One region of the Pseudoflavonifractor sp. HNCC25GI2 genome, then DNA from elsewhere that is predicted to be linked to it. Evidence: riboswitches for the same ligand, from Rfam matches in the RefSeq annotation. Region 1 holds a riboswitch; the other holds the start of a gene.
What was found. A riboswitch is a leader RNA that binds a small molecule or an ion and turns the genes downstream of it on or off. The one in region 1 is predicted to bind thiamine pyrophosphate.
Positions count from the first base shown of each region.

Region 2: linked by a shared signal. The riboswitch ahead of thiW (energy coupling factor transporter S component ThiW) and the one ahead of AC3YUO_RS01245 (energy-coupled thiamine transporter ThiT) in region 1 are both predicted to bind thiamine pyrophosphate.

Region 1 is NZ_JBYUOW010000001.1:270,949-277,572, forward strand. Features, by position in the region: gene ilvD (dihydroxy-acid dehydratase) at 1-971, shown strand, start outside; gene AC3YUO_RS01240 (MATE family efflux transporter) at 1,024-2,343, opposite strand; TPP riboswitch at 2,622-2,741, shown strand; gene AC3YUO_RS01245 (energy-coupled thiamine transporter ThiT) at 2,819-3,430, shown strand; gene AC3YUO_RS01250 (HAD-IIB family hydrolase) at 3,464-4,273, shown strand; gene AC3YUO_RS01255 (sugar O-acetyltransferase) at 4,326-4,955, opposite strand; partial or broken gene AC3YUO_RS01260 (sporulation transcriptional regulator SpoIIID) at 5,079-5,192, shown strand; gene AC3YUO_RS01265 (hypothetical protein) at 5,320-6,261, opposite strand; gene AC3YUO_RS01270 (RNA-guided endonuclease InsQ/TnpB family protein) at 6,588-6,624, shown strand, end outside.
Region 2 is NZ_JBYUOW010000002.1:288,088-294,711, forward strand. Features, by position in the region: gene AC3YUO_RS03890 (5-bromo-4-chloroindolyl phosphate hydrolysis family protein) at 1-619, shown strand, start outside; gene AC3YUO_RS03895 (dihydrofolate reductase) at 678-1,157, opposite strand; gene thyA (thymidylate synthase) at 1,192-2,022, opposite strand; gene AC3YUO_RS03905 (hydrolase) at 2,193-2,780, shown strand; gene AC3YUO_RS03910 (2-hydroxyacyl-CoA dehydratase subunit D) at 2,842-3,936, opposite strand; gene thiW (energy coupling factor transporter S component ThiW) at 3,944-4,471, opposite strand; TPP riboswitch at 4,800-4,907, opposite strand; gene ftsH (ATP-dependent zinc metalloprotease FtsH) at 4,935-6,624, opposite strand, start outside.

The DNA of each region.
Region 1 (6,624 bases):
ACGCCGGCATGCAGATTATGAAGCTGGTGGAGCAGAACATCCGCCCCCGGGACATCATGACCGAGGCGGCCTTCCACAACGCCGAGACCATCGACATGGCTCTGGGCTGCTCCACCAACACCATGCTCCACCTGCCCGCCATCGCCCACGAGTGCGGCATTGAGCTCTCCTTCGACATGGCAAACGAGATTTCCGACAAGACCCCCAACCTGTGCCACCTGGCCCCTGCGGGCGACACCTACATGGAGGACCTGGAGCGGGCCGGCGGCGTGTACGCCGTCATGGCAGAGCTCAGCAAGGCCGGTCTGCTGGACACCAGCCTCATGACCTGCACCGGAAAGACCATCGCGGAGAACCTGGCGGGCGTGGTCAACCGCAACCCCGAGATCATCCGCCCCATTGAGAATCCCTACTCCAAGACCGGCGGTATTGCCGTTCTCAAGGGCAACCTGGCCCCCGACGGCTGCGTGGTGAAGCAGTCCGCCGTAGCCCCCGAGATGATGGTCCACGAGGGTCCCGCCCGGGTCTTCAACTCCGAGGAGGAGGCCATCGAGGCCATCTACGCCGGCAAGATTGTGGCCGGTGACGTGGTGGTCATCCGCTATGAGGGCCCCAAGGGCGGCCCCGGCATGCGGGAGATGCTCAACCCCACCTCCGCCATTGCGGGCATGGGCCTGGACAAGGAAGTGGCCCTCATCACCGACGGCCGCTTCTCCGGCGCCACCCGCGGCGCCTCCATCGGCCACGTCTCCCCCGAGGCGGCCTCCGGCGGCCCCATCGGCCTGGTGGAGGAGGGCGACACCATCGCCATCGATATCCCCAACCACTCCATCACCCTGAAGGTGTCGGACGAGGAGCTGGCTGCCCGGAAGGCCAAGTGGGTCTGTCCCGAGCCCAAGATCAAGACGGGCTATCTGGCCCGGTATGCCAAGCTGGTGTCCTCCGCTGACCGGGGCGCTGTGCTGGATTAACAAAAAACCCGCCTGCCGCAAATGCGGCAGGCGGGTTTTTCTTGCGTTGAGCTCAGGATTTCTCCTTGGGCGGCGCAGGCAGCAGCTTCTTCCGCCGGGAGAGGAACAGGGTGAGGGTGGTGGCCGAGGCCAGGAAATCAGCGATGGGTTCGGCGGCGTAGATGCCCATGACGCTGCCCGTCACCCGGGGCAGAATGATGGCCAGAGGCACCAGCAGGATGACCTTCCGCAGCAGAGCCAGAAACAGGCTGGTGCGGGCCTGGCCCAGAGCCATGAAGGTGGTCTGACAGGCCATCTGGGCGCCGAAGGCCCAGATACCGCCAAAGAAGATGGGCATGACCTTCCCCACCAGCTCCACCAGCTCCGTATTGTTGTTGAAGAGCCGGGCCAGGGTCTCGGGGAAAAAGGAGACGATGAGGAAGGCGGAGATGGTCACCGTCAGGGTGACGGTCAGCAGGCGCTTGAAGGTGTCCCGCACCCGGCGGTAGTTGCCCGCTCCGTAGTTGTAGCTCATAATGGGCTGTACGCCCTGGGTGATGCCCTGGGTGGGCATGGTAATCATCTGCATGACCGACTGAAGGATGGTCATGGAGCCCACATAGAGGTCGTTGCCGAAGGTCTGAAGGCCGGTGTTAAGCACCACGGTCACCAGACTCTCAGTGGACTGCATGATAAAGGGCGCCACACCCAACCCCGCGATTTTGCCTGCCGTCTCCGCCCGCAGGCGCAGGTTCTCCTTACGGATGCGCAGGCCGGAGCGGCGGGAGCACAGGAAAAAGAAGACCCATGCGGCGCTTACCGCCTGGGAAAACACCGTGGCGATGGCGGCTCCCCGCACCCCCAGGCCAAAGAGGAAGATGAAGACGGGGTCCAGCACGATGTTCAAAACCGCTCCGATGAGCACGCTGAGCATGGCCACGGTGGCCTTGCCCTGGGCGCTGATGAAGGTGTTGAGGCCCAGCGCCAGCTGGACAAACAGGGTACCCAGCAGGTAGATGCCGATGTAGTCCAGGCCGTAGCCGATGGTGTCCTCCGAGGCGCCGAAGGCCATGAGCAGGGGCTCTTTGAAGATGCTGAAGGAAATGGTGAGCACCACCGCCGCACACAGCAGCATGGTCAGAGAGTTGCCCAGAATCCGCTCCGCCCCCTCCCGATCTCCGGCACCCAGCCGGATGGAGGCCAGGGGCGCGCCGCCCTGCCCGGCAAAGGCGGCAAAGGCGGAGATGAGCATGATGATGGGGAAGGTGACGCCCACTCCGGTGAGGGCGGTCTGGCCCACCACAGGGATGTGGCCGATGTAGATCCTGTCCACAATGTTGTAGAGCATGTTGATGACCTGGGCCGCCACGGCAGGCAGCGCCAGCTTGAGCATCAGCGGGCCAATGGGTGCATTGGCCAGGGCCTGTTCATCCTTATGAGAGGACTGTGCCACGGTGATTCACTCCTCGTTGAGAATATTCAAATAGTATAGCACCAAACCCCGGCCCGGGCAAGAGGCTGCCGCTCCGGCGCCGTCACCCAAAACCTCAAGGACGGATCATTTGAACCTCTCACTCCCGGCCGGGCAGGCATTTGCTCCCCGGCCGGAGTCTTTTTGCCCTCGTACTTGACAAATACCGGGGAAATACATACAATAGTTGCACCGCAGACAATCGAACACAGGGGCGCTGGGAGCTGTTCCCGGCTGAGATGCAGAGACGACCATGCCGTCTCCGGTCCCTTAAACCTGATCCGGGTAATGCCGGCGTAGGAAGTGGACGAGTTTTTTATGCCTTCGTTTCGTCCGTTGTACCGCACCGCACCCGTTTGGATGTGCTGCGGTACATCAATTTTAGGAGGAAACGTCTATGGCAAATCAAGTAACCCAATCCGCATCCATCCAGGCCCATCTCCGGGTACACCGGATGGTGGAGAGCGCCGTGATGCTGGCCATCGCTGTGGTGCTCTCTCTGTTCCCCTTCTCCAGCCCCTGGGCCCTGGGCGGCGGCATCACCGTGTGCTCCATGCTGCCCCTGGTGATTCTCTCCTGGCGCTACGGCTGCCGGTGGGACGTCTTCGCCGCCTTCGTCTACGGAGTGCTCCAGATGATTCTGGGCATCCAGAACGTGCAGTACGCCGACAGTGTGGGAACGGCGGTGCTGATTATTCTCTTTGACTACGTGTTCGCCTTCTCGGTCATCGGCTTTGCTGCCCTGTTCAAGGGACGGCTGGGCCATCCCCGGCTGGAACTGGTGCTGGGCATTGTGGTCACCTTCCTGGTGCGCCTGGGCTGCCACTATATCTCCGGCGTGGTGGTTTGGGAGGTGCTGTGGCCCAATGAACTGGGCTGGGCTGCCCCCATCTGGTCCATCGCCTACAACGCAAGCTACATGATCCCTGAAATTATTATCACCGGTCTGGTGGCCTCCCTCAGCTATGGCCCCCTGGAGCGGTACTACCAGGGCAAGGATTTGATTTGACCCCTCCCCACGGAGGGGAGAAAAGGAGCTTCTATGGGAAAATTTGACGGTGTCTTGCTGGTCAGCGACTTTGACGACACCCTGTACGGCGCCAACCGCCGGATTCCGCCCCGCAACCTGGAGGCTCTTCATTACTTCGTGAGCCAGGGCGGCCGCTTCACCGTGGCCACCGGACGGGCTCACCGCACCTTCGCCCCCTACGTCCATCTCGCCCCGGTCAATGCTCCGGTGGTGCTGTCCAACGGCTCGGCCCTGTACGACTTTGAGCGGGACGTGATGCTGGAACAGACCTTCCTGCCGGAGAGCTCCGCCCGGGACTTTGCCGCCCTCTTTGATGCCTTCCCCTCCCTGGGCATGGAGAGCTACCACGGCGAGGACATTTACGTCTGGAATCCCAACCCCATCACCGACGCCCACATGAAAAAGGTGGGCACCGACTACGCCATCTGTCCGGTGGAGGAGATGCCCCTGCCCTGGACCAAGGCCATTCTCCAGCAGGAGCACCCCCTGCTGCGCCAGGTGCAGGAGCGGATGCTGACCGACTGGGGGGACCGGTACGAGGCCATCTTCTCCAACCGGTACTACCTGGAGATCACCGCCAAGGGGAGCACCAAGGGCGGCATGACCGCCCTGCTGGCCCAACAGCTGGGCATTGACCGCGCCCACATCTACTGCGTGGGGGACAACCAGAACGACATCCCCATGCTGGAGCTGTCTGCCATTCCCTTCGCCCCCTCCAACTGCGCTCAGGAGGTCCGGGACTGGGGCGCTCAGATCCTGTGTTCCTGTGACGAGGGCGTCATGGGCGACATTGTGGAGATTCTGGACAAGCGGTACAAATAAGAAAAAACGCGCTTCGGAGAGCTTGCTCCGAAGCGCGTTTTGTTTTCTGTGCTTACAGGGTGGTGTTGGGGTCCAGGTAGTCCTCCACATCAAAGGGAAGATTTCTCCAGTAGAAGTCCCGGTCGGCGTCGGTAATCTCCCGCACCACCCGGCAGGGGTTGCCCGCAGCCACCACACCGGCGGGCACGTCCCGGCCCACCACGCTGCCCGCGGCAATGACCGCATTGTCTCCGATGGTCACTCCGGGCAGGAGAATGGCCCCGCCCCCAATCCACACGTTGTTCCCGATGGTAATGGGGCGGCCGTACTCGTAGCCCGAGTTCCGGGCCTGGGGGTGAATGGGGTGCCCGGCGGTGAAGATGGACACGTTGGGTGCAATCATCACATTGTTTCCGATGGTCACCGGGGCAATGTCCAGAATGGTCAGGTTATAATTGGCGTAAAAATTGTCGCCCACAGAAATGTTGCTGCCGTAGTCGCAGCGGAAGATAGGCTCCACCCACAGGTTGTCTCCCGCCTGGCCCAGCAGGTCCCGCAGCAAGGCCATGGAGGCCTCCTGGTCCTCCGGGTGGGCGTTGTTGAAGACATACAGCTTCTTCTTGGCCTCCAGCCGCTGCTGGGGCAGGCCGTCCAGCCAGGCCTTGTAGGGCAGGCCGGCAATCATGCGTTCCCTCTGATCCATAACGCGCTCCCTCCTCTTGCCGCCATTATACCACCGGCCCCACCCAGGCACAAGGGGCGACATATCCCCCGTCCCAGGCGCATATAACATCCATAGGACTACCGCTTGATGGGAGTGTTATGGGTGAAAGGGAACATTGAGGACCGGGCCTGCAGAATGGCCCTTTACATCATAGAAAACCGCGCCACTGTCCGGGCGTGCGCCCGAAAATTCGGCATCTCCAAGTCCACCGTACACACCGTAGTGCCAATCGGTGTAGCTGGCATTACTGCTTTGAGTTTTGCGCGTAATCCATTGGGGCACAAGGGAAAGCGGGCTTCTGACATCAGAAGCCCGCTTTTGCTTTTTTCCAATTTTCCCCTTCTCATGAAACGGTGACCCCAGGCAAGGGCTTTTTCCCTTGGTTGACCAACAGCTGATTGGCGTAATGGATTGGAAAGCCAAACCGGAAGCATTTCCGAAGGATTTCATCCTCCACCCGGACACTTGCCGAGAGGGAGAACCCTTCCTTTTGCAGAAGCCGTTCCGCAGCCGGTTCGGTGAGGCCCAGGAAGAACGCAAGACGAATCATGGCGTTCTTCTCACAGGCTCCCTTCATCCATCTGAGCAGCAGAGGACGATTTAAGCCAAATTGTTCCGGTGTTCTGATTCCGCCCGCGCACGGTCTCCCATATACCAGTTCTTCATAATAGATACCCTTCTGGGCCATTTCTTTCTCATACTGTTGGATGTCCGCTTTGCTGTGCCCTGGGACTTTGTATGTTGGGATTTCCCACAGTCCTTCTCGCTTCTGAATCCATTCCCGCAGCTTCCCCCGGTAGTCCGAAGCATTGGCATAAGTCCTGTCCATGATACGGTCAAAGGTCTGGATATCTTGTTCCACCTGCCGCAGCATTTGCTGCATGGAAAGGGCAGGGTTTTCCCTAAAGACCCAGTGACGGATGTGGATGGCATGGGTATCCCCCTTGGGACGATATTGAAAGCGGGGGATAGGGGTATTCAGAAACAGTACCGCTTTCCGGTAATGAGACCGTTTTCTATGGGTGTCGGATTTTCCCCGCAAGACCTTTTGATTTCGGACAAAGATACGGCTTAGGTCAGGGGAAAGTTCTTCTGGCAGCTCCTCTGGCGGCGTTTCATAAAGAAACTGCCACTCCTGAAAGAGCCGCTCTAACTGCCCGTTGTCCAGTTGACCGTCAATATATGCTTTTATCCGCTGCCGCACAATCCAGTCTGCCAATTCCGGCACAGACTTACATTCCAAGTCCTCCTGCCATTCCAAGAGGGTCAAATCATCAAGATACACCTGGTCTCACCTCGTTTTCCACTATAACACAAAAACGGCCCCCGATGAAATATCGGAGACCGCTTTTCTATGATTTCTGCCGGTTCTGTTTCTACCGTTTGCTTTTCCTGCCTGTATCATGTTCCTGCCTAATTCGATTTTCCTGCCATACATTTGATTTATGACCCTCAAGCGCAGTGTATCGGGTTTCCCCCCGGGGTGGGGTTCAACCTATTATTATCTTATGCAGACCTCAAAGAAATATTCCTCATAAAGCACTATATTCTCATATTTTTCTGCATTTTCTCCTAAAATACAGTATCTATCAATAAAGGAGAGTGTTTTTTATGCCCAGCTATATCACATACCGCTACCGCCTCTATC
Region 2 (6,624 bases), on a different contig from region 1:
CGCCTCCCTGGCCTCGGCCACCGGCCGCTCCGTGGGCCGGGTGCGGGACGACCTGGAGGATATGCTGGAGGACGGCATGTTCCCCCAGGGCTATCTGGACTACGGCGCGGGCACACTGGTCCTCTCCGGGGGAGGCATCAGCTCCAAGCCAGAGGAGCCCGCCCAGCCCAAAAAGCCCGCCAAGGAGGAAGCCAAGCAGGAGCAGGACGCCATTCTGCTGGAAATCAAGGCGGTCAACGACGCCATCGACAACGAGAAGCTCTCTGCCCAGATTGACCGCATCGGGGTCATCACGGCCAAGATTCTGGACTATCAGCGGCAGCACCCGGACAAATCCCCTCAGCTTCACAGCTTTTTGAGCTACTACCTGCCCACCACCCTGAAGATTCTCCGGGCGTACAGCCAGCTGGAGGACCAGGAGGTGTCCGGTGAGAACATCACCTCCGCCATGGCCCGCATCGAGGGCATGATGGATAAGGTGGTGGAGGGCTTTGAGAAGCAGCTGGACCAGCTCTTCCAGGGCGACGCCATGGACATCACCACCGATGTGGAGGTACTGGAGCGGATGCTGGCCAAGGACGGCCTGGCCGACCACCAGGGCATGACTCTGAACCTCTGATCTTTAAAAACAAAAAAACGCCGCCGGGCACCAAGCCTGGCGGCGTTTTCTTTTGGATTCACTTGACCCGGCGGTAGGTCACATACTGATAGCGGACCCCATCCTGCTCCATAATCTCCGAGGGCTCCTCCGCCTGCCAGGCCGGGTCCTCGTCCAGGTTGGGGAACCAGCAGTCGGCGGGAAATCCCTTGTGGATTTTAGTCACGTAGGCCGTGTCGCACTGGCCGATGAGGGCGTGATACACCGAGGCGCCGCCGATGACAAAGGCGTCCTCGGGCGCCTGGGCCAGCAGCTCCTCCATGGTGTGGTACACCTCGCCCCCCTCGGGGGCAAAGTCCGGGTTGCGGGACAAAATCAGGTTCCGCCGCCCCTTCAGGGGCTTCCCCCCGGGGAAGGTGGCCATGGTCTTCCGCCCCAGAATCAGGGGATGGCCCATGGTCAGGGCCTTGAAGCGCTTCAAATCCTCCTTGAGGTAGATGAGCTGGTCTCCATCCTTCCCGATGCCCCAGTTCTCATCCACCGCCACAATAACATTCATAGCTGTGCCTCTCTCCACTCTTCACGTTCTGTGCTTACACCGCAACAGGGATCTTTTCCCCGATGGGGTAGGCCTGGTAGCCCTCCAGGGAGACGCTGTCCTTGGTGAAGGCGTAGAAGTCGGTCACCGTGGGGTCCAGGGTGAATTTGGGGGCGGGGTAGGGCTCCCGCTCCAGCATCTGCTCCACCACAGGCACATGGCGGTCGTAGATGTGGCAGTCGGCGATGACATGGACCAGCTCCCCGGCCTCCAGGCCGGACACCTGGGCGATCATGTGCAGCAGCACGGCGTACTGCATCACGTTCCAGCCGTTGGCGGTGAGCATGTCCTGGGAGCGCTGGTTCAGGATGCCGTTGAGGGTGTTGCCGCTCACATTGAAGGTCATGGAGTAGGCGCAGGGGTAGAGGGCCATCTCGCTCAGGTCGTGGTGGTTATAGAGGCTGGTCAGGATGCGCCGGGAGCCGGGGTCGTGCTTCAGGTCCCAGAGCACCTTGTCAACCTGATCCATGTCCCCCTGGGGGTAGTGGTGCTTCACCCCCAGCTGGTAGCCGTAGGCCTTGCCGATGGAGCCGTTCTCATCCGCCCAGGCGTCCCACACGTGGCTGCTCAGGTCATGGACGTTGTTGGACTTCTTCTGCCAGATCCACAGAAGCTCGTCCACCGCCGACTTGAGGTACTGGCGGCGCACGGTGAGGATGGGGAACTCCTCCTTCAGGTTATAGCGGTTGACCACACCGAAGAGCTTGATGGTGTGGGCGGGGGAGCCGTCCTCCCACCGGGGCCGGACGGGGCGGTCGGTGTCCCAGACCCCCTGGGAAAGAATGTCCTTGCAGTTCTGAATAAACACCTCATCGGCGTAGCTCATGACAAAATCCTCCTGTTCTTTGGCTGAACGGTGTCCTATTATTTTACCACAGGCGGGGAGCGTTGGAAAGTGGGATTTTCCGTTGCATCTTTCCCCGGTCCATGCTACACTTTTCTTACGTCAATTTACAGGCCCGCCCCGGAAGGGGCGGCCCGTTCGGAGGTTATTGTATGTCCTGCAAAGAGGAATTTATCGAGATTTTTAAGGAAAACATCACCCGGGACGGGGCGGACAAGCTGCTTGACTACCTGGAGCACAAGAGCGACTTCTTCACCGCCCCCGCCTCCGCCCGGTACCACGGGGCCTACGAGGGCGGGCTGTGCGAGCACAGCCTCAACGTGTACCACTGTCTGGTGGACTACCTCCAGCGGGAGCGGGTGCAGGAGCTGTACGGCCTGGAGTACAGCCCCGAATCTGTGGCCATTGTTTCCCTTCTCCACGACCTGTGCAAAATCGGCTGCTACAAGAAGGGCTTCCGCAACGTGAAGAACGACGCCACCGGCCAGTGGGAGAAGGTGCCCACCTACTCCTTCGACGACCCCCTGCCCTACGGCCACGGGGAGAAGAGCGTGTACATCACCAACGGCTTCATCCGCCTCACCCGGGAAGAGGCCATGGCCATCCGCTGGCACATGGGCTTCTCCGGCCCCGAGGACAACCGCACCGTGGGACAGGCCTTTCAGAAGTACCCCCTGGCCTTTGCCCTGGCCACCGCCGACATGGAGGCCTCCTACTTTCTGGAGGGGGAGGAGAACTGACCTCCACCCATTGAACGCAACACGCCGCGGCACCGGAACCGTTCCGGCGCCGCGGCGCGTTTTATGCTTGGGCCTCCCGGCGGGCGGCCATCAGCTCAGTGAGGGTGTCCAGCCGGGTCTCAAACTGGGCAGGGGAGAAGGCCCCCGGATCCCCCTGGTCGCCGTCAAAGCTGACCACGGGGACCTCCAGCTCCTCCCGCAGCCGCCGCTCCACCTCCTGGAGGTCGCCGCACCAGGGGCGGCAGGAGCGGTTATAGTGGATGAGCACCCCGTCCACCCCATAGCGCCGGCACAGCTCCGCCCGCATGGCCACGCCCTCCTCCAGGGACACGCCGTTGATGGTCTTACAGTAGGCCCGGGCCAGGCTCTCCAAATCGTGGCAGCGAAAGCCCAGGGAGTGGCTGATGGGGTCGGCCACTACCCGGATGTGCCGCTTGTCCATCAGGTCTACCACCTGGCCCAGCACCGGCCAGCAGGGGGTACCCTCCCAGTAGATGCGGTACTCCTCCCCCTCCGGTCTGCGGGCGGACAGCTCCCGGGCCAGCTCCAGCAGCCGCCCCTCCGTCTCTGTGCGGCAGCGGCCGGTGACCATGAGGGGCATGTAATCAAAGATCTCCATGCTCCGCAGGGGAGAGGGGCGGGCCATGGCACAGTCCAGCACCCGCTGCCAGGCCTGGGCGGACCGCTCCTCCCGGAGGCAGACCTCCTGAAACTTCTGCGGGTCCCACCGCTGTCCCGTCAGTTCCTCCAGCTGGAGGATGGCCGCTTTCAGCTGCCCCAGCAGATAATTCACCTGCCCTTGGGAGACCTGGCTCTGGCGGTAGGGGAAATTCAGCAGCACCAGGGGAACCTGCAGCGTCCGGGCCATGGCCTCATACCACTGCACCATGCCCGAGCAGATGTTGTCGCAGCACAGCAGCACATCGGGCTTTGGCATGCCTCCGTCCCGGGCCAGGACCACGCCCATGCGCACATAGGAGCACAGGTCGGCGCAGTAGCCCAGCCCCTCGGCCCGGCGGCAGAGCTGGGCGCTTTTTCCCTTTCCGGCGGCGGCCGCCCCCGCGCTCTCCGGGCAGATGACCTCCATGCCGAAGGCGGCGGGAATCTCCAGGGGGAATTTGGTGGACATCCAGGCCACCGGCTTACGGGCGTTCATGGCCGCCTCAGCTCCGCTGGACGGCCCGGCTCATGGCGGACATGGCCCCGTTCTTCTTCAGAATATACACCAGCACCCAGGCGATGATCGACCCGGTGACCGCCACGGTCATGAAGGGGATGAAGTAGGTGAAGAGGCCGCAGGCCTTGCCCAGGAAATACCGGGCAATGGGGAAGGCCAGGATGGAGGCCACCACGCCCGTTCCAATCATCTCGCCCAGGCAGGCCGCCCACACCCGGTGGAACCGCTGGTACAGAAGGCCCGCCAGCAGAGCGCCGCACATGCTGCCAGGGAAGGCCATGATGGTACCGGTGCCCAGCAGGTTGCGGATGAGACTGACGCAGAAGGCCATGCCCAGGGAGTACCAGGGGCCCAGGAAGACACCGGCCACCACGTTGACCACGCTCTGGGTGGGGCAGCAGCGGGTGAAGCCCACGGGGATGGACAGAGTGCCTCCCACCACGCCCACGGCGGTGAGAATGCCCGCCAGCGCCACCGACAGGGCCAGGCGGTTCTCCTTCGTGTAATTGGACATAAAAAACACCTCTCTTGTAAAGTCATGGGGGAATACCGCAAAACAGAGCAGCGACATCCCTCCGGCGGCATAACGCCGCATACAGGGTCCCCGGGCCGGACACACACCGCCCCGCGGAGTTCGGTCGAGGCTTACTGGCCTCCTCTCACGCCGGAACACGGCTTCCCATCGCTGCACTTCTGGCCCGGGCACAGGGCGCTCCCCCTCTGCCCGCTCCCGGCTCTGAGCCGGGGCGCCGCGGTATTCTCCTCCCACGTCCTTTCCAAAAGAAGTGTAAGTGGACAAACAAAAACAGGGCGGCCCAACCTGGGCCGCCCCGCAATGCAATCATACAATCCCTATGACTTCCTACGGTGGCATTACCCACATCAGGTTAGAGGGTCGAGGCGCCAAGCCTCCTCTCAGCCCGCTGCCGCGAGCTCCCCTGTTTGCGCTGTTATCATACGACCTTTTCGTCCCCGTGTCAAGTCTGGCTTTCCCCGGGAAGCTCCTTCTGCTCCAGGATGTCCATGAACTCCTGGCCGGTAATGGTCTCGTGGTCGTAGAGGTACTGGGCCAGCTGGTGGAGCTTGTCCTCGTTCTCCTCCAGGATGGCCATGGCCTTCTGATACTGGTTGGTGACCACCTGGGTGACCTTCCGGTCCATGCGGGCCTGGGTCTCGGGGGAACAGGCCAGGGAGGCGTCGCCCCCCAGGTACTGGTTGGACATGGTCTCGAAGGCCACAAATCCGAACTCGTCGCTCATGCCGTAGCGGGAGATCATGGCCCGGGCCAGCTTGGTGGCCTGCTCAATGTCGTTGGAGGCCCCGGTGGTGATGGAGTGGAACACCAGCTCCTCGGCGGCCCGGCCGCCGGTGTAGGTGGTGATCTTGTTCAGCAGCTCCTCCTTGGACATGAGGAAGTGGTCCCCCTCGTCCACCTGGAGGGTGTAGCCCAGGGCGCCGGAGGTGCGGGGAATGATGGTGATCTTCTGCACCGGGGCGGAGTGGGACTGCATGGCCGCCACCAGGGCGTGGCCTGTCTCGTGGTAGGCCACAATCTTCTTCTCCTCGTCGGACAGGACCCGGCTCTTCTTCTGGTAGCCCGCGATAACTACCTCCACGCTCTCCTGCAGGTCCTCCTGGGTGGCGTACTTCCGCCCGTCCCGCACCGCCCGCAGGGCGGCCTCGTTGACGATGTTGGCCAGCTCCGCGCCGGAAGCGCCGGCGGCCGTCTTGGCAATGGGAGTGAAGTCCACATCCTCCGCCAGGCGGATCTTCCTGGCGTGGACCTTCAGAATGTCAATGCGGCCCTGGAGGTCGGGCAGCTCCACGGGGATGCGCCGGTCAAAGCGGCCGGGGCGCAGCAGGGCGGGGTCCAGGGAGTCGGGACGGTTGGTGGCGGCCAGCACCACCACGCCCTTGGAGCCGTCAAAGCCGTCCATCTCAGTGAGAAGCTGGTTCAGGGTCTGCTCCCGCTCGTCGTTGCCCATGGCCTGACCGTCACGCTTCTTGCCGATGGTGTCGATCTCATCGATGAACACAATACAGGGGGCCTTTTCGTTGGCCTGCTTGAAGAGGTCCCGCACCTTGGCGGCGCCCCGGCCCACAAACATCTCCACAAACTCGCTGCCGGCGATGGAGAAGAAGGGGACGTTGGCCTCACCGGCCACCGCCTTGGCCAGCAGGGTCTTGCCGGTGCCCGGAGGGCCCACCAGCAGCGCGCCCTTGGGCAGGCGGGCGCCGATTTCCCGGTACTTCTCCGGGTCGTGGAGGAAGTCCACAATCTCACCCAGCAGTTCCTTGGCCTCGTCCTCGCCGGCCACATCGGCAAAGCGGATGCCGGTGGAGGAGGGGACGTACACCTTGGCTCCCGAGCCGCCGCCCATACCGAACATCATGCCGTCGGCGCCGCCCATGCTCTTCTGCATCCGCTTGCGGATGAAGTAGCCGATGAGCAGGAAGGGCAGCAGAGGCAGCACCCACCCCACCAGAATGGAGGTGAGCAGGCCCGGCTGGGTGTCGATGCGGTTGAGCTGGCCCCCGTGGTCGTAGACCCGCTGGACCAGGTCGGTGTCGCTGTCAATGGCGATGGTCTTGTAAATGTTCTCCTGGGCCTTGTCGGTGAAGGTGATCTCATCCCCCTCAATCTGCACAAGGCCGATGTTGTCGTCG